Regions from separate parts of the Flavobacterium sp. PLA-DH12 genome, predicted to be linked through region 1. Evidence: riboswitches for the same ligand, from Rfam matches in the RefSeq annotation. Region 1 holds a riboswitch; the other holds the start of a gene.

What was found. A riboswitch is a leader RNA that binds a small molecule or an ion and turns the genes downstream of it on or off. The one in region 1 is predicted to bind cobalamin.
Region 2: another riboswitch for cobalamin. It lies ahead of AC5ZCW_RS02315 (TonB-dependent receptor); the one in region 1 lies ahead of AC5ZCW_RS11010 (TonB-dependent receptor plug domain-containing protein).

What each region holds. Positions count from the first base shown of each region.
Region 1 covers NZ_JCAMPD010000005.1:15,261-31,989, reverse strand. Annotated here, with positions in the region: gene AC5ZCW_RS11015 (YncE family protein) at 1-214, opposite strand, end outside; gene AC5ZCW_RS11010 (TonB-dependent receptor plug domain-containing protein) at 218-2,071, opposite strand; cobalamin riboswitch at 2,100-2,304, opposite strand; gene cobC (alpha-ribazole phosphatase) at 2,370-2,903, opposite strand; gene AC5ZCW_RS11000 (adenosylcobinamide-GDP ribazoletransferase) at 2,888-3,673, opposite strand; partial or broken gene tnpA (IS200/IS605 family transposase) at 4,067-4,497, opposite strand; gene cobT (nicotinate-nucleotide--dimethylbenzimidazole phosphoribosyltransferase) at 4,556-6,235, opposite strand; gene cobU (bifunctional adenosylcobinamide kinase/adenosylcobinamide-phosphate guanylyltransferase) at 6,378-6,887, opposite strand; gene AC5ZCW_RS10980 (four helix bundle protein) at 6,907-7,287, opposite strand; gene AC5ZCW_RS10975 (C1orf53 family protein) at 7,304-7,666, opposite strand; gene AC5ZCW_RS10970 (ABC transporter substrate-binding protein) at 7,761-8,903, shown strand; gene AC5ZCW_RS10965 (iron chelate uptake ABC transporter family permease subunit) at 8,905-9,933, shown strand; gene AC5ZCW_RS10960 (ABC transporter ATP-binding protein) at 10,057-10,833, shown strand; gene AC5ZCW_RS10955 (hypothetical protein) at 10,820-11,407, opposite strand; gene AC5ZCW_RS10950 (tRNA (cytidine(34)-2'-O)-methyltransferase) at 11,442-11,900, opposite strand; gene AC5ZCW_RS10945 (pseudouridine synthase) at 11,961-12,533, opposite strand; gene AC5ZCW_RS10940 (hypothetical protein) at 12,577-12,786, opposite strand; gene AC5ZCW_RS10935 (hypothetical protein) at 12,933-13,307, shown strand; gene AC5ZCW_RS10930 (SDR family NAD(P)-dependent oxidoreductase) at 13,462-14,214, shown strand; gene AC5ZCW_RS10925 (choice-of-anchor J domain-containing protein) at 14,525-16,729, shown strand, end outside.
Region 2 covers NZ_JCAMPD010000001.1:535,614-552,342, forward strand. Annotated here, with positions in the region: gene AC5ZCW_RS02310 (YncE family protein) at 1-13, opposite strand, end outside; gene AC5ZCW_RS02315 (TonB-dependent receptor) at 10-2,058, opposite strand; cobalamin riboswitch at 2,169-2,372, opposite strand; gene AC5ZCW_RS02320 (porin family protein) at 2,478-3,125, opposite strand; gene AC5ZCW_RS02325 (M4 family metallopeptidase) at 3,190-9,336, opposite strand; gene AC5ZCW_RS02330 (tetratricopeptide repeat protein) at 9,721-11,346, opposite strand; gene AC5ZCW_RS02335 (YybH family protein) at 11,447-12,358, opposite strand; gene AC5ZCW_RS02340 (NAD(P)H-dependent flavin oxidoreductase) at 12,572-13,636, opposite strand; gene AC5ZCW_RS02345 (hypothetical protein) at 13,880-14,473, shown strand; gene AC5ZCW_RS02350 (GNAT family N-acetyltransferase) at 14,600-15,085, shown strand; gene AC5ZCW_RS02355 (MarR family winged helix-turn-helix transcriptional regulator) at 15,088-15,567, shown strand; gene AC5ZCW_RS02360 (winged helix-turn-helix transcriptional regulator) at 15,564-15,920, opposite strand; gene AC5ZCW_RS02365 (nitroreductase family protein) at 16,030-16,662, shown strand.

The DNA.
Region 1 (16,729 bases):
GTACATCAGATCCATTTTCTGCTTTATAAGCGTCTTTAGTAAAAATGCTGAAATCATCGCTAGAAAATGACACCGTTCCAGCATCTGTGCTGCCTTCATTTAAAATAAAAAAACCATTGTCGTAAGCACCTTTTGGACCATCGTTGTCATCGCTTGAACAAGAAGCAAATAACGAGATGCTTAACGCTATTAAAAGTAATTTACTAAACTTCATATATTAAAATTTTAAGGTTAAATACATATTGAAATTGCGACCAGGCATTGGTCTGTTTTCTAGACTTTCGTAGTCTTTATTAAAAAGATTTAAGACCTGAAAACCTACTTTGAAAGAATCTAAAAATTTAAGATCATAATCGATTCCGATATTTGAAATCGTATAATCATTAATAATTTCATCTGGATTATTATCGGCTCTTGTGTAAACAAAACCGTTATAAAGAATTTGATAATAAGCGCTTATTTTATTTCGAGAATACGAAAATGCTCCTGTTGCTTTATTAAATGGAACGAAAAAGATCTGATTTTTCGTTTTTTCGTCTTGTGAGATTGTATAGGCATAAGTGGCATTTAAAGCAAAATTGTTTTTACAATAACTTTTTTTCCAACCTAAAATAGTTTCAGTTCCATAACTATTTACTTTGTCTTGATTTTGTGGAGTCCAAATGCCATTTGCACCTGGAACCCATTGCAGCATATCGGTAATTTTCATGTAATAAAAATTCTGCGTCCAAGTCAGATTTTTGAATGTAAAGACATTGCCAATTTCTCCTTGATAAGAGCTTTCAGGTTTTAAGTTCGGATTTCCTCCTTCGTCCCAATACAAATCGTTGTAAGTTGGAATTCTAAAGTTTCTAGAGACATTCAGTTTTAGATTGTACCAATCGTTGAATTTGTAAGAAGATCCTAAATTGAATAAAACGGGCGATTTGTAATTATTGGTAAATTCTTTTCTAACGCCTAATTCGTTTTTCCAATTAGTGCCAAAATCTTGTCTAATCAACAAAGCAGCAGAACTTATTTCGCGAATATGGCTTCCAAAACTGGTTCCGTAACCATTTGTTCTACTGTAATCTACAATTCCGTTTACATGAGTTGCTTTAAATAAATGATAATCGACATCTAACTTCGTAATTAAATTTTCAGTTTTTCCGTAACTATAATTTTTTAAAGAGTTATCAGCAAAATATTGATAGTTTTCAAAAATGTAAGCGGTTTTGAAATTGGTTTTAAGTTTTCCGAAACTTCCATCGTATTCCAATAAGTTTCGGTTAAATCCATTTATGTATTTGCTTTTGGTTTCAGATTCTACTACTAACGAAGTATTACGGTCGGTGTTTGAACTTTGGCTGTAAAGCTTTAAAATATGATTTTGGTTGAATTTATATCCAGCATTAGCACTCAGGGTAATGATGTCATATTGTCCATTCTGATTCCATCTTTGTTCGCCTCTCCAAGTATATCGATTTAAATATTTATAATCGTTTGTCGAGCTATTTTTTGAAAGTCCAATTTGGGCGCTCCATTTTTTGTTAGAAATAGAAGTTTTATAATTAATCCCAATCGTATTAAAACTGCCGTAATCTAGTCTTAAGTTATTCTCAAATCGATTAAAAAATAACAAATCGTTATTTAAATGTACAGTACCTCCAACAGCCCCGCTTCCGTAAATAACGCTTCCACCACCTGCTTTAACGCTTATTGAATTATAATCGGAACCAGAAATTGTATTAAAATCGGTGCTTCCATTCATTTGAGAATTGATGTTTATTCCGTTCCAAATTACTGCTGTCTGTGAAGAAGTTGTTCCTCTGAAAGAAACAGTAGAAAGCATTCCGCGTCCATATTCTTTAAAATATAAAGTCGAATTAAAATTTAATAAATCGGTTAGAAGAGCCTCGTTTTTATTGATTACAGAATCGTTGAGTTTTAAAACAGACTGAGAAACTGAATAGGTTTTTAAATTTTTGTCTGAAACCAAGACTTCTTTAAGACTGGTAATAGAATCGTTTTGCGCCGAAATAATCTGGCACATTATAAAAGAGCAAAAAGCAAAAAGTTGTTTTAAAGTCATAATTCCGTCACTCTTTTTCCCGAGAGTTCTATAAATTGTTACAAAGGCAGGTCTCCTGGCTTGCGTCTTGCTGTTTACCTTCCCATCACGCCGGGCGTGACAGTGGTTTGTAGTTAACAGCAAGCATTCGTTTTGAACTTAGCTTACAGTTGCGGGTACAGCTCAAGAATTTACTTGATTCCCTTTTAATGTGTTTTTAAATCAAAAACACAACCTTAATTTGCTGCAAAGATAAAGTTAAAAATATTGATTATTCAAATTTGTTTTACGTTTCATGAAAAATTATAAATAATTTGCATTAAAAATCGATTTTTATAACTTCTCCGAAATCAACTTTATTATTGAAAGCATCTTTCAATGGCAGTGAACTCTGATGGCACAAAATGCTTCTGATGATTCCGGCATGAGCAACAATTACAATTGGCTGGTTAATTTTTGAAATTTTATCGGATAAAAAATTACCAACTCTTTCGTGTAATTCAACAAAGGATTCTCCATTTGTAACTTTAATGTTTACAAAATCTTCCATCCACGGATTAAGTTCTTCAGACGGAATTTCGTTCCAGTTTTTCAATTCCCAATCACCAAAATTCATTTCCTTTAAGCGTTCGTCTTCCTGATAAGAAATGGTTTTAATATTTTCTTGAATATGCTTTGCTAATGTAACGCAACGCTTCAAGGGACTCGAGAAAATAATTGCCTCAGAAGGAAGTTCAGAAATAATTTTGTCAAAGATTTCATTAAAAGGAACAGCAATATCAACGTCTGATTGTCCATAGCAGATTCCTTTTTCGCAGACGGTTTCGGTATGACGAACTAGATAAATTTCCATAAAAATAAAATGCTTAAGTAAAATACCACTTCGCAAACCTGTTGTGTAGCTCCAAGACAATCTCCAGTATAACCGTCAATCCATTTTTGAAAATATCGCGCTAAAAAATATCGAGTTATAAAAACAGGAATTACCGCCAAAAGAAGTTTCACATCAAAAAAAGAAAATACAAGTAACGGAATTAATCCAAAAAAGAAAGAGCCAAAAACTTCTTTCCAAGTATATTGTTTCGCAATTGGTTTGCTTTTGCTTGAAGCATCATCACGAGAATATTCGTGTGTGAAAATAATGCTTATTGCTGCGAGACGACTTAGTGAATGAGCGGAAATGAATAAGAGGTAAATTAGTAAAATGTTATTGGTGAAAAGTAAAATGGATTCTGAAAGCAGTTTGAATTTTAATAGAAAAAGTAAAACCAATCCAATTGCTCCGTAAGCACCAATGGCGCTATCTTTCATAATCATTAAGATTTTTTCTTTGGTCCAGCCTCCGCCAAAACCATCACAGACATCGGCAAATCCGTCTTCATGAAATGCGCCGGTAGTTAAAATAGAAGCAATAATCGCTAGTATAACAGCAATTTCTGATGAAAGAAAAAATGAAAAAAGATAAAAAGCCAGAAAGGAAATACTTCCGACAATCCAACCAATAAAAGGGAAATATCTTGTGGCTTTATTTAAATAATCTGGATGATGTGTAATGTTTTTTGGGCACGGAATTCTGGTATAAAACATTAGACAGGTGAAGAATATGTGTAGTTCTTTTTTCATTAGATTATGATTATTTGGCTAAAGCCTCTATAGTAGCAAATTTATAACCTCCAGATAAATCTGGAGGCAATTCAGGAATAAAATTTAAAAAAATGATTTTTATGGATTGCCAATAAATTTAGATATTGGTTTGTTTATAAGTAATAAGAAAGATTTTAGCCGTTTTTTTTTTGAGATTAGTTACATTCAAAAAATGGCTATTAATTCTTCACATTTCATTAGATTATGATTATTTGACTAAAGCTTCTATAAGTAGCAAATTTATGATCTCCAGATAAGTCTGGAGGCAATTCAAAAAAAAAATTTTTATAAAAATTTGGTTTTTGATGAATTGCCAACATCTTTAGATGTTGGTTTGTTTATAGGTACTTGTAAAGGCTTTAGCCAAATTTTTCATAAATGCTTAAAACCAAATTTGATTATAAATTCATCATATTCTTCTTGAAATGTTTTCTTTTTATGATGCTCTTCTTGGTTCTTAATATAATCTCGAACTTTATCTACAATAGATTCTGAAACTGAAACTGCAAAATATTCATCCTGCCATTCAAATCTATCTCTTGTTAATTGATTTTTATTAATCCAATATGAAGATTCACCTTTTAAAAGTTGTATTGTTTTCTGAATTGTTTGATTATTTCCTAATGAAATTAAGCAGTGACAATGATCAGAATGCCCGCTAATAAAATCAAGATAAATTTCTTTCTTTAATGCATTTTCTTTTATGTGATTCCAGACTTTTTGGCGAAGATCAATTGTATTTAAAAAGGGAATCTATTTTTGGTACTCCAAACACAATGAATATAAATTTTTGTAAAAGGCATGTAATAAATAATTTCAATTAGAAATTCAAAGCTATGAACTTTAAAACTTAAAAGAAAGTTATTTCTTACTTATGCCAGCGCTTTCAAAACTGGCCATTTCATTTAAAAAAGTCTCAGCCGATTTTAAAATTGGAAATGCTACAGCGCAGCCGGTTCCTTCTCCCAAACGTAAATCAAGATTTAGAATAGGTTTTGCTTCTAAATAATTTAGCAATTCTGAATGCGCTTTTTCGGCAGAACAATGGCAAAAAATAGCATTTTGATTGATGTTCGGATTTATTTTGGAAGCAATTAAATAGGCCACAGTACAAATGAAGCCATCAACTAAGATTAGCATTTTATTTTCAAAAGCTGCTAGCATTCCGCCCGCCATTTGAAGAATTTCAAAACCTCCAAAATAGGAGAGTTGTGTCATTAATTCGGTTTGACCAGAATAATTATCTAATGCTTTTTTAAGTACATTTTGTTTTAAAAGCAGTTTTTCGTTTTCAACTCCAGTTCCTTTTCCGATACATTCTTCAATTGGAAAACCTGTTAAAAGACTCATTAAAACAGAAGCTGTCGAGGTGTTTCCAATTCCCATTTCGCCAAAACCGATACAATTTGAACCAGATTCTGCAATGTTTTCGACAATCGATTTTCCTTTCTCAAAACACAATTGCACTTCAGATTCGCTCATTGCAGGAACGTGCAGAAAAGACTGCGTTCCTTTGGCAATTTTTGCATCGATTAATTTTGCATTAGTTGGGAAATCATAATTTACGCCTGAATCTACAATTGATAATTCGATATTATTCTGATTGCAGAAAACGTTTATAGCAGCACCGCCGTCTAGAAAATTATTGACCATTTGTCGTGTAACATCTTGCGGATAATCACTTACGCCATGATTTGCAATTCCGTGATCGGCTGCAAAAACTACGATATTAGGTTTTACGATTTTCGGATTTAAAGTTGCAAAAACCGTTGCCATTTGAAAAGCTAATGCTTCTAAAGTTCCCAAAGAACCAACAGGTTTTGTTTTCGAATCTATTTTGTCTTGCAAAAGAGTATAGAAATCGGCTTTATTTTGGATTTTGTTTTCTGATTTTAAATCAAATCCAGGAACATTTATTGACTTAATTTCTGTGATTTCAGTACAGATCGGAGCTTCCGATTTCTGTTTCCAATGCAATTGCTGCAGCATTGGCTGATTGTTGTAATTGGTTGCTGGTTTCCCAATGCAGAAATAGCCAAGCGGTTCTATATTTTCGGATAAATCGAGAATTTTTTTAAACTGATAATAATTTAGAATCGAAACCCAACCCATTCCATAGCCTTGTTCTGTTAGCGAAAGCCAGATATTCTGTGCCGCACAAACCGAACTGAATTTTACGGCTTCGTTACTGCCAATTGTCCCAATAGTAAACTGATTTAGAACCGAACGATCGTAAGCAATAACAAGTCCGATTGGAGCTTCTTCAATTGCCTCTAATTTTAGGGATTTATATAATTCTTTCTGCTCAGGATTATCTGTAAGTTCTTCGGCTTTTTTGTTGTAATCTAAAAAGAGGTTTTTAATAGAGCTTTTAACTTCATGCGATTTAATGAGATAATATCTTGTTGCATCGGTTAGTCCTACAGAAGGTGCCCAATGTCCAGCCTGTAAAGCTTTCTGGATTACTTCATCCGGAACTTCATCTGCTGTAAAATGTCTTGTGTCGCGGCGTGATTTTAATATATCGTCTAAATTGCTCATTTCTTTAAATTCCAATTTTTTAAATTCCAAATCTGAAAATGGAAAGATTCTAGTAAAGGTAAAGCATAGCTTTGAAATTTGGAGTTTAAAACTTGGAATTTCGTTTTAATTTATTGGAATTTGGAAATTTTTGTATTGGAATTTATCCTTTTATTTTAACCGGAATTCCAGAAACCATCAGCACAACTTCGTTGGCATTTGCAGCAAGAAATTGATTCATCCAGCCTTGAAGTTCAACAAATTTTCTTCCGATATGCGTTTCTGCATGAACGCCCATGCCGATTTCATTTGTTACAATAATGATATTAGCATTTTCGTCTTTTGCAATAGCAAGAAATTCTCTTTTAGCTTCTTCCAAGCTCAAAGCCACATCATTTTTATTATCTATAAAAAAATTAGTTAGCCAGAGCGTTACACAATCAATTAGAGCAGTTTTTTCAGAAAAGTCAATTTCACTTAAATATTTCTCTTTTTCAATATTTGTCCAATGTTCGTCTCTTTCCTGCTGATGGCGATCAATTCGATTTTGAAAATCAGCATCCCATTTTCGAGCCGTTGCTACATATATAGGAGAGTTGGAAAGTTCTAAAGCAAGTTTCTGCGCATAACCGCTTTTTCCTGAACGTTCACCGCCAGTTACCAAGTAAATCATTATGTATAATGGTTAATTATTAATTGTTAGTTGTTAATTTTTTTACTTCTGATTGCTTTTTGGAAGTTTTAAGGATGCTAGTTATTAATTTTAGTATTGTAATAGCATCATTATAAATGTTTTTAAATTCTTTTTCGTTGAGATAATCAGTGGCTTTTAATAATTCTAGCCAATAGACAGTTTCATTAGCTTCTTTTTGAGCAATTGCAAACTTATGAATAAAATCGCTTTTACTCTCAGCATGTTCAGCTTCTCGAATCATTGCGCCAACACTAGTGCCAGATCTTAAAAGTTGCTTCGCAAGAATAAATTCTTTTTTATCATTATTTAAATACTGATATAGTTTGACAATTCTTATAGCGAAATCAAAACTTTTATCTCGAACAATATTATTTTTCATAATTTACAATTAATAATTAATACGGGCAATGTCGGCAGTTATTCCCGCAGCAGGTTCCTCTTTTTAGATGAAACCAGGTTTTAAAAACGTAATTGCCATTTTCGATATAATAGTCAATTCCCTCAATTAAATTATCTGTTTTGGGTAAAAGCATAGCTTTATTATTAAGCGCTTTTTTTGGAGTTAAGGTTTCGATATAAGCATCAATTTTATCTTCGCATGCTTCTTTAAAGCATACAGGGCAAAGGCAGTCGCCTCCTTCTGAAAGATTGAAAATAGGTGGGTAATCATTACACCAGCACTTATTTTCAGGTGAAGTGTCACCGCACGAAAAAGCGGTCTCACAACTGGAGCAGATTTTTGTTTTTGGTACACTCATCAAATAAAAGGCTATTTGTTTAAATTTGTACGAATAAAGGTAAACAAAAAAAATAGAAATTGATTTACCTTTGTTGCCATACAAAACATAAAATATGAAATATTTTTTCCATAAATTACCAGTCGTTTTTTTACTTCTTTTAGTAATTAGCTGTAAAAAAAATGAAACGCAAACTATTGTAAAATCTGATGTTTCGACAGAAAGTATTGAATATGCTTCTGGTCTTTCGATTGTAAAAAAAGATGGCTATTCGATTGTAAATGTGATTAATCCGTGGCCAAATGCTAAGGAGAAATTTACTTACATTTTAGAGGAAAAAGACTCACAAATTCCAGACAGTTTAAAAAAATATCCTGCTATAAAAGTTCCGTTAGAAAGTGTTGTGGTAACTTCAACAACAAATATTCCTTTTTTAGAAATGCTGGAAGTTGAGAATAAATTGGTCGGATTTCCACACACAGATTACATTTCTTCAGAAAAAACACGAGCATTAATTGATAAAGGTTCTGTGAAAAACGTTGGACAAAATGAAAAATTGAACATCGAACAATTAATAGAATTGTCGCCAGATTTGATTGTTACTTTTGGTGTCGATAATAATAATCCGATGTTGGATAATTTGAAAAAAAGCGGCCTTAAAGTGCTTATTCAAGGTGATTGGATGGAACAGTCTCCGCTAGGAAAAGCAGAATGGATTAAGCTTTACGGCGCTTTGTTTGGAAAAGAAGACAAAGCAAAAGAACTTTTTGATAAAATCGTAGAAAGCTATAATCAGGCAAAAAAACTGGTTGAAGAGAAACCTGCAACATCAAAGGTGCTGTATGGTTCTATGTACGAAGATGTCTGGTACGTTGCCAAAGGAAACAGCTGGGTGGCGCAGTTTATGAAAGATGCAAAAGCTAATTATTTATGGGCCGATTTGAAAGGAACTGGAAGTGAAGGCTTGTCGTTTGAGAAAGTTTTAGATAAAGCGAAAACGGCTAATGTCTGGATTGCATCAGGATCTTTTAAAAGTTTAGAAGAATTACAAAAAGCAAATCCGCATTACTCAGAATTTGATGCTTTCAAAAATAAAAGTGTATACAATTTTGAAGGAAAGATGGGAGCAACAGGAGGAACAGTTTATTATGAATTGGCACCAAGCCGTCCCGATTTAGTTTTAAAAGATTATATCAAAATTTTTCACCCGGATTTGTTGGCGAGCTACGAATTTACCTTTGCATCAAAACTGAATTAAATTGGCGAATAAAAAAAGAAATACCATTTTATTTGTCGTATTGACTTTTGGACTTTTTCTAATGTTTTTTGCAAGCATTAGTTTAGGGTCGGTTACTATTCCTCTAAAAGATGTTATAGCAAGTTTAACTGGAGGTCAAGCCACAAAATCAACTTGGGAATATATTATCATTAATTATCGTTTGCCAAAAGCCATTACGGCAGTTTTGGTCGGAACAGGACTTTCAATAAGCGGACTTTTAATGCAGACTTTGTTCAGAAATCCGCTTGCTGGACCTTATGTTTTAGGGTTAAGTTCTGGAGCAAGTCTTGGAGTTGCTTTTGTGATTTTAGGAGCAGGATTTCTGCCTTCTTTTTTAAGTGTAATTGCATTGTCTTCTTACGGAATTGTTTTGGCATCTACTTTAGGAAGTACATTGGTTTTATTTCTGGTTTTAGTCGTTTCACAGCGATTGCGAGATACAATGGCAATTTTGATTGTGGGATTAATGTTTGGAAGTTTTACCACAGCAATCGTTAGTGTTCTGACTTATTTTAGTACGGCAGAACAGCTTCAGAAATTTACTTTTTGGTCTATGGGAAATCTCGGAAATCTTTCTTGGACAACTATTGTAATTTTAACTTTCTGTGTTGGAATCGGATTGCTTTTAAGCGCCAAAAGTATTAAACCATTAAACGCCTTGCTTCTTGGAGAAAATTATGCCAAAAGCATGGGATTGAATTTTAAACAGGCTCGATTAATAATCATATTTGCAACGAGTATATTATCAGGAGCGATTACAGCATTCGCGGGACCAATTGCTTTTGTCGGTTTAGCAGTGCCTCATATTGCAAAGCTGACTTTTCAAACAAGCAATCATACTATTTTGTTTTGGAGTACTTTATTTTTTGGTTCCATAATAATGCTGTTTTGTGATATTGTTTCGCAAATGCCAGGTTTTGATGTCACGCTTCCAATAAATGCTGTTACGTCTATAATTGGTGCGCCAGTTGTTATTTGGCTTTTGGTTAGAAAAAGAAATTTTCAATAATTTTTTGCCACAGATTAAAAAGATTTGCACAGATTTTTTTTATCATTTTAATCCTTTAATCTGTGGCTTAAAAGAAAAAAAACTTAGAATCTCAGCATCTTAGTAACTTAGAATCTCAAAAAAATGAAAAACATCTTAACAGCTTCGAATCTAAATATTGGATACAAATCCAAAAAAGGTGTTACGACTATTGCTGAAAACCTTAATCTTAGTCTGCAAGCAGGTAAATTAATTACTTTAATCGGAGCAAACGGAATTGGAAAGTCAACTTTATTACGAACGATTACAGGAATTCAGAAACCTTTATCCGGGAAAGTATATTTGAATGAAAGAAATATTTCAGACTATCAGCCTTTAGAACTGGCACAAAATCTAAGTTTGGTTTTGACCGAAAAATTGCCGCCAAGTAATCTTTCCGTTTTTGAATTGGTTGCTTTAGGTCGCCAACCTTATACCAATTGGGTCGATAAATTGTCTGACGAAGATGTTCTAAAAGTTCAGGAAGCAATGAGTTTGACACAAATCGAACATTTGGCTGCAAAAAAACATTTTCAGATTAGTGATGGACAATTGCAGAAAGTATTAATTGCAAGGGCTTTGGCGCAAGATACACCATTAATTATTCTAGACGAACCTACAACACACCTTGATTTACTGCATAAAGTTTCATTATTCAAATTATTGAAAAAACTGACTAAGGAAACTCAAAAATGCATTTTATTCTCGACACACGACATTGATCTGGCCATTCAATTAAGTGATGAAATGATTATAATGACATCAGAAAATATAGTGCAAGACCAGCCATGTAATTTAATCTCAAACGGAAGTTTCAGCAATTTGTTCAAAGACGAACATATTATTTTTGATGCTGAAAAAGGGAAGTTTATTGTGAGTTAGTTTTTATTGTTTTCCAATCATCTATTTTTTGAGTAATCATCATGAAAATTCTAACAGAAATCAGAAAGATTGAAAGTTTGATTAATAGCTCAAGAAACAAATTTGAAGAATAATAATATGCAGACATAGTCCAGGAACTTGGCAAGTAGTCTCTATGGAAAGAGGTAATAATGATTACTATTTTTTCAATTGATATAATAAAGAAAAAGCTGAAAATTAGCTTTAAAAGAGTTCTTTTTTGGATTGATTTAATTCTAAGAAGTTGGCTCATAGAAAACCAAAGTAACGGTTGAAGCCAAAATCCAAACCAATATTTACCAAACATTCTGTTAAACAAATAATTTTTACTTTCTTGATCTGAAATGTTTAATTCAATAATTGTTGCTAGGAGAAAGACAATTAAATAAACAATTCCAGTAAATGAAATGAAACGATTTGACTGATTATTAATTTTTTGGAGAATTGGATTTTTAATAAATGTTGAAAGAAGTAAGCAAATGATAGTAATTATTCCATAAGTAGAAAAAAAGTCTACTAATATAAATTCCAAGCTAAACAATAATCTTTCAGTCATATACTTTATTATTCTCGGTTAAACAGTTACACAATTAATCCTTTTTTAACCCAATCTGTCTTTTCGCTTCGCCAACCACAAAAGCAACAGAATTAGCAATATTAAAACTGCGAATAAGCGGTGACATCGGAATCGTTAAATGATTTTCGAATCTTGCCATAAATGCTGCACTCAAACCAACGCTTTCTTTTCCGAAAACCAACCAGTCACCATCTTGAAATTCATTTTCTAAATAGGATTTATCAGAATGCGAACTCATTAAAAATACACGTGATTGATCTGGAATCTGTGCAATCCATTCGTCCACATTTTGATATTCTGTTACATCAAGATGAACCCAATAATCCAATCCAGAACGTTTTAGGTTCTTGTCATTAATTACAAATCCGAAAGGATGAATTAAATGAAGTCGGCTTTCTGTGCCTACACACAATCTGCCGATATTTCCGGTATTATTTGGTATTTCAGGTTCTACAAGAACAACGTTTAACATCTTTTTTTAGTTATGAATTATGAGTTATGAGTTTTTGAAATTATCTAATTGGCACATTTTCTAATTATCTAATTGAAAATCGGAAACTTCCAAAACTTCACCTGCTTTTAGGTTTTGCAAATATACATTTCCTATTCGAACGCGAACAAGACGCAAGGTTGGAAAACCAACTGCAGCAGTCATTTTTCTGACTTGACGAAATTTTCCCTCTCTTAATGTGATGGATGCCCAAGAAGTAGGGCCATGACGTTCGTCCCTAATTTTTTTGGCTCTCGCACCAAAATCAGGAATTTCAGTTACAATGAAAGCTTTGCAGGGTTTTGTTTTGTATTTTCCGCCGTCAAGTCCGATTTCTACACCTTTTTGCAATTGTTCTATCGCTTCGGGAGTAATTAATCCGTCAACCTGAACGTAATATTCTTTGTCGACTTTTTTGCTTCGTACAAGTTCACTCATATTTCCATCCGTTGTCAAGAGGAGCAAACCTTCAGAATCTTCGTCCAATCTTCCAATTGCCATTGTTCCTTCTGGAAAATTGTACAATTCGCCCAAAAGCTTTTTCTTTCTTTTTAATTCATAAATAAATTGGCTTAAATAGCCGTAAGGTTTAAAAAGAATGAAGTGTTGGTGCATTTTTAATTTTTTGCAAAGATAGTCTCTTTCTTAGAACTAAATCTTATAACTGTTTTTCAGATTTCATTTTTTTCAGCCATTGGTACACAAACCAAATTACGGTTATAGCAAAAATGACAATTAAAACAGAATAATAGTTTTGGAAAAATTCATGAAAATAACTTCCGATTAAAATATAAATAGAAGCCATACATAATTTGATTGGGATAAATTCGGCATTAGACCAGCTAGTTTTGATTTTGAAGAAGTTCATAATAATTAAGGTTGTTAAGTTGCTTTGAATAAAGGTAATAAATAAAAAAACAGATGGCAATTATAAAAGAAAAGCAATGTCAAGTCATAATTTTTTCGCAGTTAGAATTCGTAATATTATAAATTCAATGTAAAAAGAATAATGTCATGGAAACAAATAATTTAGAAACAAAAAAGATAAACGGGACGCAGAAAAATATTGATGAATCTAAAGGTAAAAACGTCTCGCATGATGAAGAATTAAAAGATGCCAAACTGAATAAAGAATTGGTAACCGATGCAGACGGCGATAAAAAGATTGTAGAACGCGCTCGAAATGAAAATGAGGATATTAATAAATCCCTTCATCAAGTAAATCCAAATAACCCAAATGCAAATCGCGGAGTAGAAACAGAGGAGGAGGTAAAGAAAACAATTGAAAATAAAGATCGTAATTCTGATATAACGCCAAATCGATATCCAAACTCACATCCTGATAATCATAAAGATCGTGGGAATATGAAACTAGATGAAGGCGAGTAGGACAATACAAAATTTTAAGTAAAATAGAGTCAATTTAATGTCAAATAACATAAGATTAGCGGTTCGCGTTAATGTTATTGTAAACTCCTTTTAAAGCTTCTGTATCGGTTGATATCTTCGTAAATTAGAGGAATCAATTTAAAACATATACAAAATGGCACTTTTAGAAAATAAAGTAGCTTTTGTATCTGGCGGAGGATCAGGAATCGGACGCGCAGTTGCAAAAGCATACGCTCGAGAAGGAGCAAAAGTAGTAGTAGCTGATATAAATGTAGAACACGGTGAAGAAACCGTAAAAATGATAAAGGAAAAAGGTGGAGAAGCTTTTTTTATAAAAGGAGATTCATCTAGCGCAACCGACAATAAACACATGGTTGAGGTGACAGTTTCAAAATACGGTCGATTAGACATTGCTTGTAATAATGCAGGAATGGGTGGACCGGCAAAACCAACTGGTGAATATGAGCCAGAAGCTTGGGATAAAGTTATTGCCTTAAACTTAAGTGGCGTTTTTTATGCCTGCCGTTACCAATTGGAGCAAATGGAGAAAAATGGTGGTGGAAGCATCGTAAATATTGCTTCAATCCACGGACAAGTTGCCGCGCCAAATAGTGTTGCGTATACAGCAAGTAAACATGGTGTTGTTGGTTTGACAAAAAATATTGCAGTAGAATATGCGCAGAAAAATATTCGCTGTAATGCTGTCGGACCAGGTTATATTGAAACAGCACTTTTAAAAGATAATTTAAATAAGGAAATGATGCAGGCCGTTGCAGCAAAATCTGCGATGAATCGTTTAGGAACAGCAGAAGAAGTTGCCGAGCTGGTAGTTTTTCTAAATTCTGATAAATCATCATTTACTACAGGAAGTTATATTATTGCCGATGGTGGTTATACCGCGGTTTAATATTTGTTAGAGAATACTATTTTGAATTAGTGAAAAGCAGTAAGCGAAAGTTTACTGCTTTTTTTTATATAAAAACCCTAGTATTTGTAGGAAATACGGAGTTTTTTTAATGCTGTTTGGATAGGTGTCTGTTTAAATTATGTGTAAAATAATGTTCTTTTTATTGGTTTTATTTTATTATATTTAATGTAATGTTAAGTTTTGGTGAATAATATTTATAAAATTTCAAACATTAAGTTTATGGTTTTATAATATTGGCTTAACTTTAAAGAAGATAAATTTGAACTCTAAAAACTCTATTCTTTAACATATGAAAAAACTCTACTTTTCGCGCCATCTTTTGGCTCTTTTATGTTTTTTTTGCCTTTTTTCTGGTAATCTTTTTGCTCAGATTACAATAAGAACTTCACTTCCTATAAGAGAAGAATTTAATGATTTAAATGGTGGTACTTCTGTAACATATCCACTTGGATTTCAAGGATGGACCGCAGGAAATACAAATGGTTCTGGTACTACAAATTATGTTACATCTGGTGTAATTATAGCAGATAAGGCTTTAACGGCTGGAGGGAAAGCGAATTCTGGTACAGGAAATGTTTATAATTATGATGGAAAAATTGGTTTTCTAAATTCTGGAACTAATGATTATGCAATTGGTCTTGCTTTTTCAACAGAACAAAAAGCAAGTATTGAAATTCAATATGATGCTTTAGTAATTCGTAATCCGTACGGTACAGTAAGTGGTTCAACTACAAGTTCTCGTATCAATGAATTTGCTTTACAATACCGAGTTGGTACTACGGCAGATTTTGTAACGTTGTCTGATACTTATTTTCGCAATAATACCACCCCACGCATGGATGAAACTACGTTACCACAAAGTAGTCATATAACAGTAATGTTACCTGCGGAATGTAATAATCAACCTGTAGTTCAAGTGCGATGGATTTCTAGACAAATTTCTGGAGGAGGTTCTCGTCCAGCTTTTGCCATTGATAATGTTGATGTAAAAGTTTTTAGCGATCAAGATGCGCCAATTAATGTTACCGGCTATCCAAAGGTTACTAATATCTTAGCTGATAGTTTTGACTTTATCAGTAAAATAAATGAGAAAGGAAAAACATATTATGTGTTATTGCCTAATGGTAGTGCAACGCCAACAATTGCACAGATAAAGGCAGGACAGAATGCGGAAGGAGCTTCAGCCTTACAATTTGGTTTTTTAGATATTACAGATCCTACTCAAGAATATGTAAAGAGTTTTGCTGGATTGAATTTAAATACCACTTACTCTGTTTTTTCTATTTCAGAAGATTCTTATAATAATGCACAAATTGCAGTAAGTAAATTAGATGCTACTACTGCTATTGCGCCAGTTTTATCGACCACAATAGCGTCTTTAGATTTAGGAGCCTCAGAAGCAAATTATGATTCAAAAGTTTTAAGTTATCAAGTTGGAGCAACAGATTTAACACAAGATGTTGTCTTAACAGCATCAGCAAACTTTGTAATATCTAAAGATAATGCCACGTTTGGATCTTCTATTACTTTTGCATTAGCCGATTTTGCATCAAATGCAACACCAACAGTTTATGTAAAATTCACTCCAACTTCAGTTGGAAGTTTCACAGGTTCAATAACTCATGAAACAGCAGGAGGCACAACAAAAATAGTTAGTCTGTCTGGAAGCGGAACAAACCCATATATACAAGGTTTTAATGATCCAAATGTTTTAGCAAATAGCGGATGGTCACAATACAATGAGGCGGGACCTTTGAATAAATGGTCACACACTATTCTGTCACGTAATGTTAATTCAGGAACTGGTGCGGTTTTAATAAACGGATTTTCAGAAAATGGAGCAAGCAAAGATTGGCTGATTTCTCCGAGATTACGTTTAGATAATTTTAGTCAAATTCCATTATTGTCTTTTTACTCTCGTCAATTTTATAATGGGCCATCTTTAAAATTAATGGTTTCTACAGATTATGATGGAGTAAGCGCGCCAAATACAGCAACATGGATAGAATTAGATGGTAAATTCCCTGGAAATACAGGAACTTATACAAAATCGCAGTATATAAACTTAACGGCTTATAAAACAGATCACACTTATTTGGCTTGGGTTTACGAAACAGCTTCGGGAGGAAGTGGTAATGCAGCAGAATTCTCTTTTGATGACTTTGCTATTACAAATGAATCGCAATACGTAGATTCAAATCCGATTTTAGATTTCGCAGATGTAAGTCCAAATTCAATTACTGCCAGTCAGTCCTTTATTTTCAGAGCTGCAGGTTATGGCGATATTGCTATTGAGGCTCCAGCTTCGTACCAATTGTCATTTGATAATACTTCATATACGTCAAGTATTGTTGTTTCTTCAGCCGATGCTTTAGCAGGAAAAACAGTTTACGCAAGATTTGCGCCAACCACAAAAGAACCAACAATTTCTGGAGCATTAACAGTAACAGGAACGTCTCTGAATAAACAAATTGGTTCATTTACAGGATCTTCT
Region 2 (16,729 bases), on a different contig from region 1:
AGCTCTTTTTCATAACTCAAAACTGATTATAAATTTGAATGTTCGCCCTGGCATCGGGTAATTGTAGATTACTTCGTACTGCTGATTGAAAGCGTTGTTGACTTCAATCGTTCCGTTTAATTTGTAATTTTTAAATGCGAAAGATTTCTGAACCGCCAAATCATGCGTATACCAAGGCTGTACTTCGTTTACTTTAATATTATTGACATTTCCGTTGTAGCGCTTTCCGACATAAATGAAGCTGTAATTGAAGTTCCAAGATTTGTAATTGGCATTCAAAATTCCAGATCCGCTATGCCAAGGCGTGTACGGAATCTGATCTCCGTAAGAAGACATTTCTAAACCGACAATTGTTGTAAAATCCTGACTTTTAGAATAGGTATACGTTAAATTCGCATCAAGTTTTAGCTTATTAAAATGAGTTCCCATGTTTAGAACCGTTTCGATTCCTTTTCCTTTAACCTGACCGATATTCGTCATCATCCAGCGAAATAAATTTCCAGTCGGTGCGGCAACAATTTTGTCTTTTGTATTGGTGTAATAAGCATCTGCCTGAAAAGAAAATTTATCGAAAAAGTTTTCTCTTACAGGGAAATTATATGTAAAACCAACATCATACTGATTCATATATTCGGGCCTCAAAGTGCTCGAACCAATCATGGTATAGTACAAATCGTTGAAAGTTGGCATTCTGAAAATACGCTTTGCAAATGCTCTTAAATTGAAATCGTATTTCTTAAACGGAGTATAACCTAGAAATATAGCGGGCGTAAATTCGGTTTTATTGGGTGCTTTGGCATTGTATTCTACTTCCTCAATTACACGGGTTCCTAATACATTTCCTAAAACTTTAAAACCTTCATATCGATACGAAGTTGCTAGAGAAACAAGCGCTGTATATCGCTGTGGAAAAGAGAATTGTGTTTGGATTCCTCTTCTTGTCGCATTTAGTTTATTGTACTGAAAATCGGTTGACAGCGAAACATCCCAAGTGGGTAAAATGCTATACATATTAACCGCCGAGAAATACGCTTCCTGCTGGTAATAACTATCATCCGACTGTGCTCCTTCGGTTACAGTTTCGCCTAAAACATTGGTAGTATCTCGTGCAATATAATGCGTGTAGTCATAAGCGAATTTTCCTTTTAACTGGAATTTATATTTTTCTGAAACGTCTTTCGTTAAAGAAGATTGTCCGAAAAAATTCTTATCAAATTGTCTGAAACCGTCTTTAAACTTATTTTCTACAATTGCTCCCGGCGCACCACGTTCAGAATCATAATAATAGACTTTGGCATCCCAAGTTCCTTTATTAATTTTTCCATACAAACCAGATTCAAATCGAAATGCTTCTATATCGCTGTTCCATCGTGTAGCTGTGGTATCATAGGCAATGCTTCCGTCTTGATTTTTTCTTTTGTATCTAAATTTATACTGTCCGTTTGATTTGATGTATTCGGAACTGACGCTCAAACTCACTTTATCGCTCAGCTTTTGCTCCCATCTAAAAGAAGGATCATAATAATTAATGGACATTGTTTTGTAACGAACCAGCAGATTTGTTTTTTTATTGCCAATAAAAGAAGGACGTTTGGTTCGCAAATAAATCGTAGAAGCAGCCGCAAAGTCTTTTGCCGATTGAAAAATTTCGCTTTTCTGTCCATTGTACATCGTAAGCGATTCCATATCGTCAAGCGAATACTTTCCTAAATCGGTTACGCCGTTTTGCGCATTTCCAAGCTGAATTCCATCATAAAAAACACCAACATGGTGCGTTCCCATATTACGAACATCAACTGTTTTGAGTCCGCCGACTCCGCCATAATCTTTGATTTGCGTTCCTGCAAAATAACGAAGCGCATCGGCAACATTGTGACTGGAAAGATTTTCGAGCAAAACACCCGAAAGACTTTGCACGGGAATGATTTCCTGATAGGGTTTTCCTTTTAAAACCAATTCTTTTAAAACCCGCGAACTATCAGTCACTGCTTGGGAATGAAGACAAAAAGGAATCAATAAAATAAAAGTTGCAAGAAGCGTTTTTCTAAAATTATACATCACGATTTAATTAAATAAACTTTGCGTGATGCCGTAATTATATAACAATAGTAATCCCGCTATGCAATAGCAGGTTATTATCTTGTCATCAACTTCATACCACGAAAGTTTTAAACTATGTGATCGTGGCAGGTCTCCTGACTTATTCTATCTTTAAACGGCCTTCTCATCCCTCAAAACGGAACAATGGCATTGGTAATGTTTAAAGACTTTGTGTAGAACTTACAGTAGCGGGTCTGTTCAGGATTTACACCTGATTCCCTTTTAACTGCTTTTTCAGTTTGAAAAAGCAGACCAAAATCTGGGGTAAAGATATAACTCAGGTATGGTGTCTGCAAGTTAGAATTTGATTTTTTGCAAAAAACAAAAAACCACTCTTAAAAAAGAGTGGTTTTTAACAGTGATGAAGGTTACTAACTCTAATTAAAAAAATAACCGATTGTTATTTGAAAAACTTTATTCTTCATATCCCTGTTTATAATATAATTTGTGTTTGCTGTTACGTCTTTAAACACATTGGTATAAGACAAATTATATCTTGCATCTGCATAAAACCTGTCTTTAAACTGATACCCTAATCCGAAATTTACAGAAGCATCTACTCCATTTGAATAGTCTGACAAATTCATTTTTTCGCTATTCTCATAACCCAAAAAGTTGTCTTGATATTTGTTGTTTGCTTTTAGTAAAATTCCAACTTGTGGTCCTGCTTGAATACTTAAACCTTTTACAACATAATACTTCAACATTACAGGAATGTTTAAATAGTTTAAGGCAATAGTGCTTTTGTAATGCGAGTTCTGAACATCTGGATCTGAATAAGACAATTTCATTCCCTGCTGGCTATACAGTAATTCTGGCTGTACTGAAAAGTTTTTTGCCAAAGGAATTTCAGCCATTAAACCGGCAGTAAATCCTGTTTTAGAAGATGAGTTCAATTCATTTTCATCAAATGTAAGGTTCGCAACATTTAATCCTGCTTTTACGCCCAGTTTAACCTTTTCGGTTTGAGCCATTGCACCTGCACACATCATTAGTGCACAAATTATCAGCTTTGATTTTTTCATCGTATGTTTTTGTTTTTTAGAAGGGCAGTTCTGCGCGAGAACTGCCGTTTCTATCTGTAATTTGTTACTTTTTAATAATCTTAGCCGTGTACTTTTTACCTTGTACCGTACAATCTAGAATATAAACTCCAGTTGTAAGCTGACTTACATTTACGCTTGACGGAACAGCTGAATAGGTTTTACTCCAAACTGCATTACCTTCCATAGAATAAATTTTCATTTCTGCTTGACCTTCTGCTTTTTCAGCCAAGAAGATGTTTACATTGTCTGCCACAGGATTTGGGAACACTCTGAAAGAATTGGTCAATTTTCCAATAAGAAGACCTTTAGAATCAATTGGAGCCGACATACTTGTACAGCCATGTGCATTAGTTACTTGAAGACTATAGCTACCTTCCCAAATAGTTGAAACCATTTTTTCGGTTGCATTTGGCAAAGGTCTTCCGTTCAAATACCACTGATAACCCGCCGCATCAGCAGAAGCTGTTATTTTATTTCCTTCTAATGCCTGAATTTCTGGAACTACATTCTCAAGAACATTGATTGTCGTTGTAAAAATTTTACCTAATCCGTGTTCGTTGTAAACTGTTACATAATATTCACCGCTTTCTGTTGCAGTGAAAGTTGGATCTGTTGAACCATCAAACCATTCGTAAGCGGCATAATTTCCTGGATTTAAAACTACTTCTGGACCACAAACGTCACCGCTTGGAAGATCAGATTCGAAAGTGTCAAATACTACCGTTACCTTCTCAGTAAGACTGCATCCGTTTTTCATTGTTGCAGTTACAGTATACTCTCCTGCTTTATCAACATCAATAGAATTGGTAGTTTCACCAGAATTCCATTTGTATGAAGGCGCTTCTAATTCGTTTGCCAAAAAGTTTCTCTGAGCATCAAGGTATACACTTTTACCAGCATAAGCATGAACAACCGGAGCATCAAATATTTTGAAATTTGAAGAAACACCTTGATATACATAATCATTGATACTATTATTTTGTGCTATAATATCACCTTCCAAGTTTGCTTTTATATTAAAAATATGAGAATCTCCGCTGTCATCCAATTTAGGCTGTTTGATAAAAGTATATTCAATGCTTTCTCCAACTGGAATAGCCGCTGCAATAGTTTCAGAAATTTTCTCCGATGTATTTAAATATTCTAAATCCAATTGAATCGAATTTTCTTTTATTGCCAGCTGGCCTTCATTAGTAAGCTTTACTTTTACAGTACTGTTACCGCAAATGTCTAATGGAGACAAAATTTGCAATGCAACATCTGAAACTGCCTCAGTAATCACTTTTACATCATCTAAAACCATATAAGAATATCCATCTGATTTTGCGTGTCTGAAACGGAATAACACAGATTTACCAGCATATTTCGCTACATTTACTGCTGTTTTTTGCCACTCTGTATCTGCAAAAGTTCCTTGTCTTGCATTTCTCCAGATTTCAGTCCATTCGCCACCTGCAGGTTTAATATCTACAATTAAAGCATCATTAACATTACTCTGCATTGCATAATAAAACTCTACAGCAGTAGTGTTTCCTGTAAGCTTATACATTGGCGATATTATTTCACCGTTATAATATGGTCCTTCTAATTGGCTGTATAACATTTTTCCATTAGCAATACCTGCATGATCTTTTAACGGGATTGTTAAATAAGTGTTATCTGGAGTAAGAACTGCTCTCCATGGATAATTTTCGTCACTCTGATTAGATATAAATCCTTTTGTTCCAAAAATTGAACCTTGTGTCAAACCGTTAAAGTTTTCTGAGCTTAAATCTGACGCTTTTTCAACCACTTGAAAAGTTCCCGTTATGGTTTGTGCGCTTGGTGCACCTAAAGCAGTTGCTTTTACATTAACTTCGTAGTTTCCAGCTGGCAACGTTGGAAGTTTATCTAATGTATAAACAATAGTCTGCCCCACCAACATTTCATCATTTTTCTCTAAAGCAATCGGATCTCCAACAGCAGTTCCGTTTTGCGTAATTTGATACTCAACCTTAACTTTGTTTACTGGTGCGTAAGATAAATTCTTAACACCCACAAAAAATTCATGTGAAGGAGTATTCTCGTAAATCGTTTCTGGCGCACTTAAATTAGACAATCTTAAGAAATCTTTTTTTTCTTTAACTTCGATATTATCTACTGCAAAACCACTAGCAAATAATCCATTGTCATTATGCACAAATGCAACTTGAACACAAGATTTTCCAGCATAAGCAGTTAAATCTATTTCATATTCCCACCAAGCGCCGTAATAAGGCATATGGAATATTTCCTTCCAAGTCTCACCACCATCTGTACTTACTTTTACAGATCCATCAGAAAGATGTAATGAGTCTCCGTATCCATCAAACGATAAATGCGCTTCTTTGTAATTTGTCAAATCAAATACTGGAGAAACCAGCATATCGTTTGATGCATCACAGTTGCATTTGTCATCATTTGCTGCAATAAATTTAGTATGATCTGCAATAAACCATCCTGGCGATCCTAAATCTGGACGAGTTCCATGTTTCCAGCCGGCAGCACCTTTGTTTTCATAAGTTCTCCAGCCATTATATTTAGTATCATCTTCAAAATCCATTTTATAAGGAAGTACAGATACTTTCATATCTTCATTTTTCCAATTGTCATAAGTAAATGTTACAGCGTTATTACCTTGTTTTAGATCCTGTGTCATAACTTCAGGAAAAACAGAAACAGTTACAGTATGCTCACCAATAGTCTGTAAGTTAACATTTGTAACTTCATAACTTATGGTATCTTTAAACTTAGTAAAATTTAAAGTTGTCTTTTCGGTTTTTGAAAAGATTTCCTTTTTTGCCGCATCTAGAATTTTGGTCGTAACATTTACCACTTCACTTGATGTAACAAAATTGTTAGTTATTTTAGCTACTACTGAAGCGTTATTATTATTTATGTCACATTTTCCTGCATCTAATTTTGCCGATACAACTTCTAAATCATATGGTGCATCAGTCACCAAAATATTATCAACAAACGCACCTAAAAATCCGTCATTATAGTCATCTGTTTTAATATGGAAACGAATGGCTACTTTTTTACCTTTAAATTCATTTAGACGAATTTGATAAGGATCTTTTTTCAAACTGTTGTTTATTCCTGTAAACCATGGACCTCCAAATGATTCGTACTCATCATAGTGTACTGTTTCAGGATAATTAACAGTCTCAATTTTTTTCCAGTTTTTACCTTTATCTTCAGAATATTCAACAATTAAACCATCATATCCTTTGTGAAGCAGATAATACAAATCGAACTCAATGTAAGGAGATACTGAATTTGTAAAGTCGAAAATTGGAGATTCTAAAACAAAATCAGAATTTAAAGCCACTTTACCACCATTACTTTTTAAATCTACAGTTCCCCAAGTATATTGCGATTTAGTAGCTCTAAACGACAAAGGGTAATTTTGGAAAATAAACTTTTGAGTACCTGTTAATGCTTTAGTATTCCATCCTCCAGGAGTTCTTTCAAAACCTTCAGCATATGGCAATTGTGTTACAATTCCGCTATAAGATGCATTTAAGATACTATTATTGGTCGTAATTGGATCTTGCGCTAATGTCACATAACCTTCATAGGTATGCAAACCAGGCGCTGATAAATCAATGGTAGTATCAAAAGTAACTGTCATTTCAGATTTACCTTTAAAAGCAGTCTGCAATGTAACATCTTTCCAAACTGTTGTACTTCCTGCTTTTGTATTGGCATATCCTACTTTTATAACCGTTCCAGCTGGAATATCTTGACAGCCTAAATTGTAAAACGTGATCTTTGGAGTGTGACTTGCCGTTAAAAGATCTCCAGTATAATCAGGCATATCTAAGCCTGTTACTTTAATATCAAAATCTTTCTCTGCTGGCGGAACTATTATATTTGAAACAAATGAAATTCCGTCTTTTGCTCCAAACTCTACAATAGGTTTTAGATCTAATTTTACTTCAATATAATTTACCGCCGTTGTACTTACTTGATAAGGAATTTTTGCTTGAATTTTAACTCTAATTTCTTCACCAATCGCTAAATCTTTATCGAAAACAACCGTACCATCATAGGTGTAAAACGTTATAAGGTTTCCTAGAGCACTTGCCATTGCTCTCATTTTGAAACTTAAAACATCATTTGCTTTAATAGCTGCTGTTCCTGTATTTCTAATCGTAACATAAAAAGGCTCATCTCCTTTTAGCTGTCCACATGGTATAGACGGATTTTCAACTTTAATTAATACCAGCTGCTTATCTGTATATGCCGCTCCAACTCCAATAGCATACCATGCGTTTGTAACTTGCTTATACTCTTCAGATCCTAAACCATATAAATCTTCTGCCGCTAATAACGATGCCTGACGCATGTCTGAGAAGTTTGAAGATGGTGTCAAATATTCTGTAAGTGTAACGTAAGCTATTTTTTCTGCTTTAGCAAGACCAATAGATTTAACACTGTAGTTGTTGCCAAGATCATTTACTCCTTCACCGCCCTCTACTAAAAGATAATACCAGTAATTGGTAATACCACTGTTTTGATGCACACCACCATTATCAATCTGGATGTTTCCAGGATTTGTCCAAAATTCTCCCCCATAAGTATCTGGCTGACCAGCTGCTTTTGGATTAGCCATACTTCTCAAACTTCCGTGAGAGTATAATTCGTCACCTAGCATCCAGATATCATTTTTAGTGTCTTTTCCAGCATAAAGCTCAATAGAAATTCCAAAAATATCACTAAAAGATTCGTTCATTGCTCCAGATTCTCCTTGATAAATTAATCCAGCAGAGAATTGTGTTACAGCGTGAGTCATTTCATGTCCTGTAATTCCTAAACTTACAAAAGGCTGATCTAGTCCATCTCCAAACTGTGCCCATCCTCCTGTCCAAGAAGCATTCTGAACGTTGGTTCCTAAATGCGCCAATGCAAAAATGGTCATTCCTTTATCATCAACGCTATTGCGATCAAATTTTTCTTCGTAATAGTTCAAAGTCTTTTGAATTCCCCAATGAATATCAATTGCGGCTTCATCATGATCTTTATTGTACAAATCATTCCAGTTGTTGTCTTCGTCGATATATTCTGTCAATACTTCGTCTGATGCGTGTTCAGCATGATTCATATTCAAAGTATACATTGGCACTTTGTATTTTCCAACTAAGTCTTCCAACTTATAACCTCCTGCATATTGAGTGGTTCCAAAGGTGACATCCCCAGCAAATCTTGCTTTTCCTTTACCAATTGCAGCTCTACCGTCAGCAAAAGGCGATACGGACGAACGAAGATCTCTATTTAAATCAATTTTTAAAATTACTTTTCCAGTATTAGCATCTACATAAATCGTCTGGCTCGATTGTGGATTTGTTGCGAAAATATCGTATTTCCACGCCAAGTGATATTCTGTTAATTGAGAAGAGAAATTCGGTCCTACATAAACCAATTCTCCTTCTGGTTTAGTACTGATTTTTTTATGTACTAACGAAGAAAGTTTCTTGCTCTGCCAAACATATTCTTTAGCATTTACAGTATTTAAAGCGTTTTGCAATGCAGCCGATGCATTTACTTTATAATTACTGTTTGCAGGCAGTTTTTTACTTATATGTCCGAAAGCTTCAATTTTGCTTTTGTTATCTCTAACTTTATAAATTGCACCTTCAACAGGAACAGCATTATGCATCTGCTGATAGGTGGCCAAACTTCTGCCGTGTTTATCTGAAACCGATTTCAGCTGCATTTTGTCTGCATTCGACAATTCGAAATCTGCCTTTTTAACTTCAAATACATTTCTAACTGTCAAATTAGACGATTTGGCAAAAGATTTCACTTTTGTACTGTCAGCCGTTTGAACATTTTTAGCTGTTGAACTGCTTGAACTATTATCAAAAAGTTTCTGGCTTGCTTGTGATCTCTTCTGTACATCTTCACTTTCTTGCTGCGAAAGTGTTGTTCCTTTTATACTTTTTTGTGTTAAAAGAATATTGGAATCATCTTCCTGATTAGTACTTTGGTCAGTTGTTTTCTGAGAAACCTGATCCTTTTTCTGAACGGCATTTGGCGATTGTATGGCCGTCTGCGCATTCGATGTTTTGTTTTTTGGCAAAGGTGACTGAGCCATTCCGACGGAACAGATCAAGAAACCTAACACTAGAAACAAATACCTGGGTTTAAAGTAAATTTGGTTCATTTTTTTAAATTTAAAATTAGTATTAAGGCTGCGAGTTAATAGGTACAAGGGTTCGCAGAAAACCACAAAAGCAAGTTCTTAGAATCAATTCGGCGGTTGATTCTTAGAACTTGCTTTCGTTATTTTTTGTAGAATTTTTAAGAGCGCACTCTTTTTTGTTTTTGTTTCTTCCAAAAGCTCTTCAAGGCTTTTCTTCGGTTCTTCTTTCTTTGAGGTATTCATCAAACTTATTTGTTTCAATAGTTTGGTAAAAGTAGAACGCAACTGTTAGGCTCAAAAAAAAAGGACTAATGCAAAAACACTCGTAGGTAAAAATGTATCACCAAAAAAACACTCATTTCATTTTAAACTTAACAAAATCAAAACGTTATATTAAAGTTTAATTTACATGTTTTCTGATTTAAAAGAGTTTAGATAAGTGGAAAGATTTACTTTTTCGTTCGTCAAATCGAACTTTTTACGCAATCTGGTTCGGGCATTTTCTATAGACTTGAACGATTGTCCTGTAATTTGAGAAATTTCTTTTGTTGTTAAATCTAAATATAACAACGCGCAAAGTCGACGCTCTTTTGGAGTAAGTAAAGGATAATCGATGGTCAATTTATCGAAGAATGATTTATGAACCTGCTCAAAACTAATTTCAAATTCTTGCCAAATATCGGTATTCAAATCTTTTTCAAGACGCTTTAACACAATATCAATTGCCTGCTGTAATTCTTTGTTTGGTGTTTTAAGTTTGATTTTTTTAAGATCCGTCAGGATTTCATTGATATTGTCTGTTCTATGTATTTCTGACATTGCCTTGCCAACCAAAACCATATTCTTAGCCTCTAGACTTTGCTTCAATTCCTGCTCTTTTGCTTTTAGCTTTTCCTTTTCTAGCTGATTGGTAATATTTCGGTTTCGATAACGAATCAGCAAAAGAATCAAAGTCAAAATTCCGATTACCAATATTAACCCGACTACATAATATTTAAACCTAGTTTTCTCCTCGACTAAAGTTCGAATCTGACTTCGCACTTTATAATCTTGCTCGAGTCTTATTCTTTCCAGATTTACAGCTTTCTGCTCAATATTAATGCTGTCGCTAATCTCATTATACTTCTGAAAATAATGAACCGCATTTTTATAATCTTCTTTCCCTAAATAAGCCTGATACAACAATTTATTCATTCTTAACCCAGCAAAACCAAATTCATTGCCTTTTGACAATTCTAAGGCCCTTTTGGCATTTAGAATCGCTTCATCTAGTTTTTTTTCTTGAAAATTATATTCCGAAAGCGACTCATAAGTAAAAGCTTTTAACGATTTATTGATAGAAGCATCAGTTAAAGAAAAGGCTTTCTCAAAATAAAAATCCGCATTTTTATGATCTTTTTTTAATCCGTAAGCTCTAGCCAAATTGGTATAAACGTAAACCTTTAAAGTTTTATCCTTCAATGTTTTTGCAATCGCATCGGCTTTGTGATAGTAATAGAGCGAAGAATCTAAACTTTTACCCAAGTAAGTTGTACCAATGTTGTTTAAGATTTTTACCAATTTATCAGACTCATTCTTAGATTTTTGGTAACGATATACTTTCAGGAAATATTCAAGCGCTTTCTGTTCATTATTACTTTTGGCATAAATAATGGCAAGATTATTTTCTACTCGAGCAATTTCATCTACAAGATTATTGCTTTTGTAAATCTCATAGGCCTTTAAATAATACTGCAAAGTAATATCTATAACATCTTTTGCGTCGTAGATTTTAGCCGCTTTTGCATAAACTTTCGCTAATGTTAAATCGGTTTTCTCTGTTTTTTTTGCCTCTGCTTCAGCCAATTCAATATATTTTAAAGCTCTTTCCCAATCCGAATCTTGAAGCTTGGAAGCAATTTTGAGCGCTAAATCCACTTTTTTCTCATGATTATCGATAGTATTTAAACTATCAATCCATTCTTTTGTTGAAGATTGCGGATAAATATAAAAAGTGGTAAGAATAAAAAATATGCAAAGTAATCGACCCATCGTGTGTAAAAATGATAAAGATGGAGGCAAAATTATAGAAAATTATCAGCAATTAACAACAAACAGATAAAATAAACATTATTCTGAATAAACTCAAAAGTTAATCATGATTTACGATTTGGCGAAAAAGCAGTAATGTTCCGTTATTATCTTTTTTCCAAACGTTCATGCTTTTTCCTTTTACGTTTCCGTGATTTTCACCGTCATGCCAATCCACACTATAAAAACCAAATTCTATAATTGCTGTTCTAGCATAGATAATTCCCGAAGTCAGAATCGAAATCTTGTCAATACTTAATGTTCCGGGTTTTTCATGTTCCATAAAATAGTCTGTAATTTCTTTTTCACCAGAAAGAATTGGTGTGTAATACGTTAGATACATGGCATCTGGCATAAACATTTTGGCATGTTCTGCTCCTTGCCTATTTTGAACGAACTCTTTAATGGTTTTATTTCGTTCTTTAACTTCAGATGCTAATTTGTCTGAGACGTTATAAACTTCTGTTTCTGGAACAGAAGAATCATCAATATTAGGAATATTTCTATCATCAAAATTGCTTGACGAGCCCCATATTTCAGCAGCAATTGTTAAAGGAAGACTTCTTTGCGAAGGTTTTTTCCATAAAACCGCATATTTTCCAATATATGAGAATGGATTTTGTTCGGTTAGATTTAAGGTTTCATCAAAAGTTCCAATTTCTAGAATATAGTTCCCAAAATCTTGCAATTCCAGAATTTTTCTTTCGAAAGAAGCAATTTTTGCCTGAGAAAGCCATTGTTTGTAAAAATCTTCAATCGCTTTTCTGCCCACTCGCTGTCTACTATGCTCTGGCATAAATACGGTTTGATCGGTGTAAGCTTTTACCAAATCGCCCCTACTTCCTTTTATAAAAGCGCTGGCAAATGAAGAATTGTACTCTTCAATCTGTTTCTTAATAATCGAATCGATTTTATTTCCCTGAGCAAAAGCACTGAATGCAAAAAGGAAAAAGATAAAACTTAACCTATTCATATTTGGGCTTATTTAATTGGATAACTAATATACAAAATATTACTATTCAACAACTTACTTCACAAATAGATACAAAAAAGAACTCCAATTAATTATTTTTCATTCTTTAAATAATTTAAAAAAATCACAAATATTTGTCGAGTTTCTCCTGAAGATTTCTCCTTCGTCAAAATGACAAATAGTACGTTTTTGAACCATTTCTAAACTGAAATTTCAGATAAAATTTTCTGTTTCTTCTATTAAGTTTCGGATGATAATTTCAGTTGAAACTTCACTATAACTGCCAATTGACTGTCCGGTCCAAATACTAACAAAATCGGTCTTTTGTTCTAGTTTTGCTGTTTTTCTGAGCTCTGCAGTCAGTTTATTTTGATACGGATACGGTAGCACAAACTCAGAATTTTCAATTTCTTTTATAAAAGCATTTCGAATTCCGCGCGCGTATCTTCCTGTAAAGCTTTTGGTTAATACAATTTCATTTTCTTTTAAATTTCTAAGACGGTGCTTTTCAAAATCCTGCAAGGCACTTTCACCAGATCCTAAAAGCAAACTTCCAATCTGGAAACCATCTGCGCCCAAAGTTTTAGATGCTAGCAACGTTTTTGCGTTATAAATTCCGCCAGCATAAATAACAGGCGTATTTACAGTTTCGGTTACTTGAGAAAGCAACGATAATCCTCCAATCTGCGGAATGGTTTCTTCTAGAAAACTTCCGCGATGGCCTCCTGCTTCAATACCTTGTACACAAATAATATCAATACCACTATTTTCTAACGCAATAGCCTCTTGAACCGAAGTACAGGTTCCAATTAAAAGCACTTTATTTTCTTTTAAAGTCGAAATACTTTCGTTATCCAAATTTCCAAAAGTAAAACTCACAATATTGCAGTTTTCCAATAAGATAGCTTCAATCTGATCGTGATAATCAGTGAGTTTGATTTCGTTTATAGGTGGAAAATCGGCTTTAATCCCCGTTTTCTCAGCAAACTTTTCCAAATGATTTTTCGTTTTAGCATAATCAGCTTCCAATTTTGGTGTAATTGGATCTATTGAGTGAACAAAAATATTCACGGCAAAAGGTTTATTGGTTAATTTCTTTGTAGCCCTAATTAATTCGATACATTTTTCCGCAGTAAGATCGCCCAATGCCAGCGATCCCAAAGCTCCAGCATTACTTGCAGCCGCAACCATTTCTGGAGTTGTAACGCCTAACATTGGCGCTTGTATTATCGGATAATCCGTTTTAAATAAATCGGTCAGAACATTTTTCCATTCCATGATATTTAATTTTATTGTTTGAAGAGAATCTTTTAAAAGATAGAATCTTCAAAACTTCAAGAGAATATAAAGATAAGTCAGTTTCAGCAGAAAATATTAGATTTTTATTCGCAAAGAAGTTAATTTTTCGACAAAAAAATCTTAACGATGCAATATTTGGTTTCATAAAATGTTTATATATAAAAGATTATGATGCATCTAATTTTTTTAATCAATACCACACTAGATTAATAGTATAAAAACATGAAAAAAATATTTTTTATAATTGCCCTTGCTTCCTTTTCACTGCATAGTTTTGCTCAAGAACTTGATAATAAATTCAAATCGATTCCAGCAAAAAAATCTCCAGTAAAAGAAGTTATTCCGCCAGCAGAAGCTGCTCCAAAAGAAAATCCGCCAGCGCCTATAGAGAAGCCTGCACCATTACAGGTTAATCCAGACGAATTATTTAAAAACACAAACCTTTATAAGCCAGAAGCTAATGTTGAAGGAATATTTTATAGAAGAAATCAATTCTTAGGCAATTTCAACACAACTGCGGTAACTTCTACTATAATGTACCGTGATGCCGCTTTTGTAGACGGCGATAAAGTAAAAGTATATTTGAACGATAAAGTTATTGAGCCTGAAGTCTTTTTAAACGGAGATTTTAAAAGCGTCAAAATAAACTTGGAAAAAGGAATTAATAAAATTGATATCGAAGCTTTAAACGAAGGTTTTGCTTCTCCAAATACAGCCGAATTCAAGGTGTATGATGATAAAGGCCAGGTTATTTCGTCAAGCGAATGGAATGTTGGAACAGGATATAAAGCTGTTATTGTATTAGTTAAAGAATAAAATCAGAAATAAAAAATTGTAATAAATCATAAAAAACACTTAAAACTGCTGAGTTCGGCAGTTTTTTTCTTGCATATATGTAGTCAACTACGTAGTTTTGTACTGTTATTTAATTTTTGAAATACCATGCAGATTCAGCCCATACAAAATGAGTACGAAAACCAGATCGTAGATTTAATCTTAAACATTCAGCAAAAAGAGTTTAATGTTCCGATTACTTTAGAAGATCAGCCAGATTTACAGGATATTGCAAACTTTTACTATAAGCCAGGCGGAATTTTTCTCGGCGCGTTTATAGACGAAAAACTTGTTGGAACTATTGCTCTCGTAAAATTTAATAAAGAAGGCGGAGCTATCAGAAAAATGTTTGTAAAGAAAGAATTTCGAGGAAAAGAGTTTAATATTGCACAGCATTTATTGGAAGAGTTGATTAAATACAGTAAAGAAAATGGAATTCAAGACTTATACTTAGGAACGGTTTCTATTTTGCAGGCGGCATTACGTTTTTACGAAAAGAACAATTTTATTATCATACCAAAAGAAGCACTTCCTGTAGATTTTCCGTTAATGAAACCTGATAATGTTTTTTGTCATTTAAAATTAAATCCATAGCAATGAATATAATTGACGAAATTGGCATTTTGGCCATATCAACTCGCTTGCAGCGCTTGAGCGAACAATTGCGCAAAGACGGTGCACAGATTTATTCTTATTTCAATATAGATTTTGAACCGAAATGGTTCCCCGTAATCTACACTCTGCATGTAAAAGAAATGCTGAGTGTGGTCGAAATTGCCAGCGAAATTGGTTATAGCCATCCTTCAACCATCAGTTTGCTAAAGGAGCTGGAAAAAGAAAAACTTATCAGTTCTAAAAAAGACAAGCAAGACGAACGCAAGAGATTGATAATTTTAACACCAAAAGGAAAAGAATTGGTTTCTAAAATGCAACCGGTTTGGGCGATTATGGCCAAAGCTTTAAACGAAATTACCAATCCTCAAAATAACCTTCTTCGAGCAATTGAAGAAGCAGAAGATAATTTGACGCGCCAAAGCTTTTTTCAAAAAGCAATTGAACTAAAAGACAAAGACTAATCTTTTCCTGTAATTTTCTTTCTATGGTTGTGTCCCCACTTTGCTAGAGAATCTATAACTTCTTTTAAAGTATGTCCGTATTCTGTTAACTCATACTCAACCGTAACAGGTTGCGTGTTCAAAACTGTCCGGGTGACCAATTGATTTTCTTCTAGATTTTTTAGTTCCCTGCTAAGCATTTTTCCAGAAATGCCTTCCACTTCTCTTAATAGATCGGTAAACCTCAATGTATTAAAGCATAGAGATGCTATAATAGAAATTTTCCATCTTCCGTTTAAAATATACATGGCGTCATGCACTGCCATAATATGCTGATTGCACGATTTTTTATCGTGTATTGGTTCTTTTATCATGTCCTGTTAGTAAGTTACCTCGATGTTACAGTTACTTTTGGTAATCTGATGACAAAAATACACTTAAGTTTTTTTACATTTGAATACAATTTTAATCAATTAAAAAAAAATGGCCTTAATAGATGCACTAAAGTGGCGTTACGCTACAAAAAAAATGAACGGACAAGCTGTTCCGCAAGAAAAAGTAGATTATATTCTTGAAGCTGCAAAGCTAGCTCCTTCTTCTTCTGGTTTACAGCCTTATAAAATCTTTGTTATTACAAACCAAGAGCTTAAAGAAAAACTTAGAGCGGTAAGTTTCGACCAAAGCCAAGTTACTGATGCTTCTCACGTTTTGGTTTGGGCTGCTTGGGATGGTTATAATTTAGAGAAAATCTCTACTGTATTTGACAAAACAATTGCTGAAAGAGGAATTCCTGCTGATGCAATGGATGAGTACAAACAAAGACTTTGGGGAATGTACGAACCTCTTGGACAAGAATGGCATGCTAACCACGCTGCAAAACAAGCTTATATTTCGTTTGGTATTGCAATCGCCGCTGCTGCCGAACAGCAAGTAGATTCAACTCCTATGGAAGGTTTTATTCCTGCTGAAGTAGATAAACTTTTAGGTTTAGGTGAACTTGGTCTAAAAAGCGTTTTAATTTTACCTCTTGGTTATAGAGACGATGCAAATGACTGGTTGGTAAACCTTAAAAAAGTAAGAACTGCTCAAGAAGAATTTATAACAGAAATCAAGTAAAAAATTAATTTTTGCTTAAATAAAAATGCTTTTGGAATGGCACAACAGTGCTTTTTCAGAAGCATTT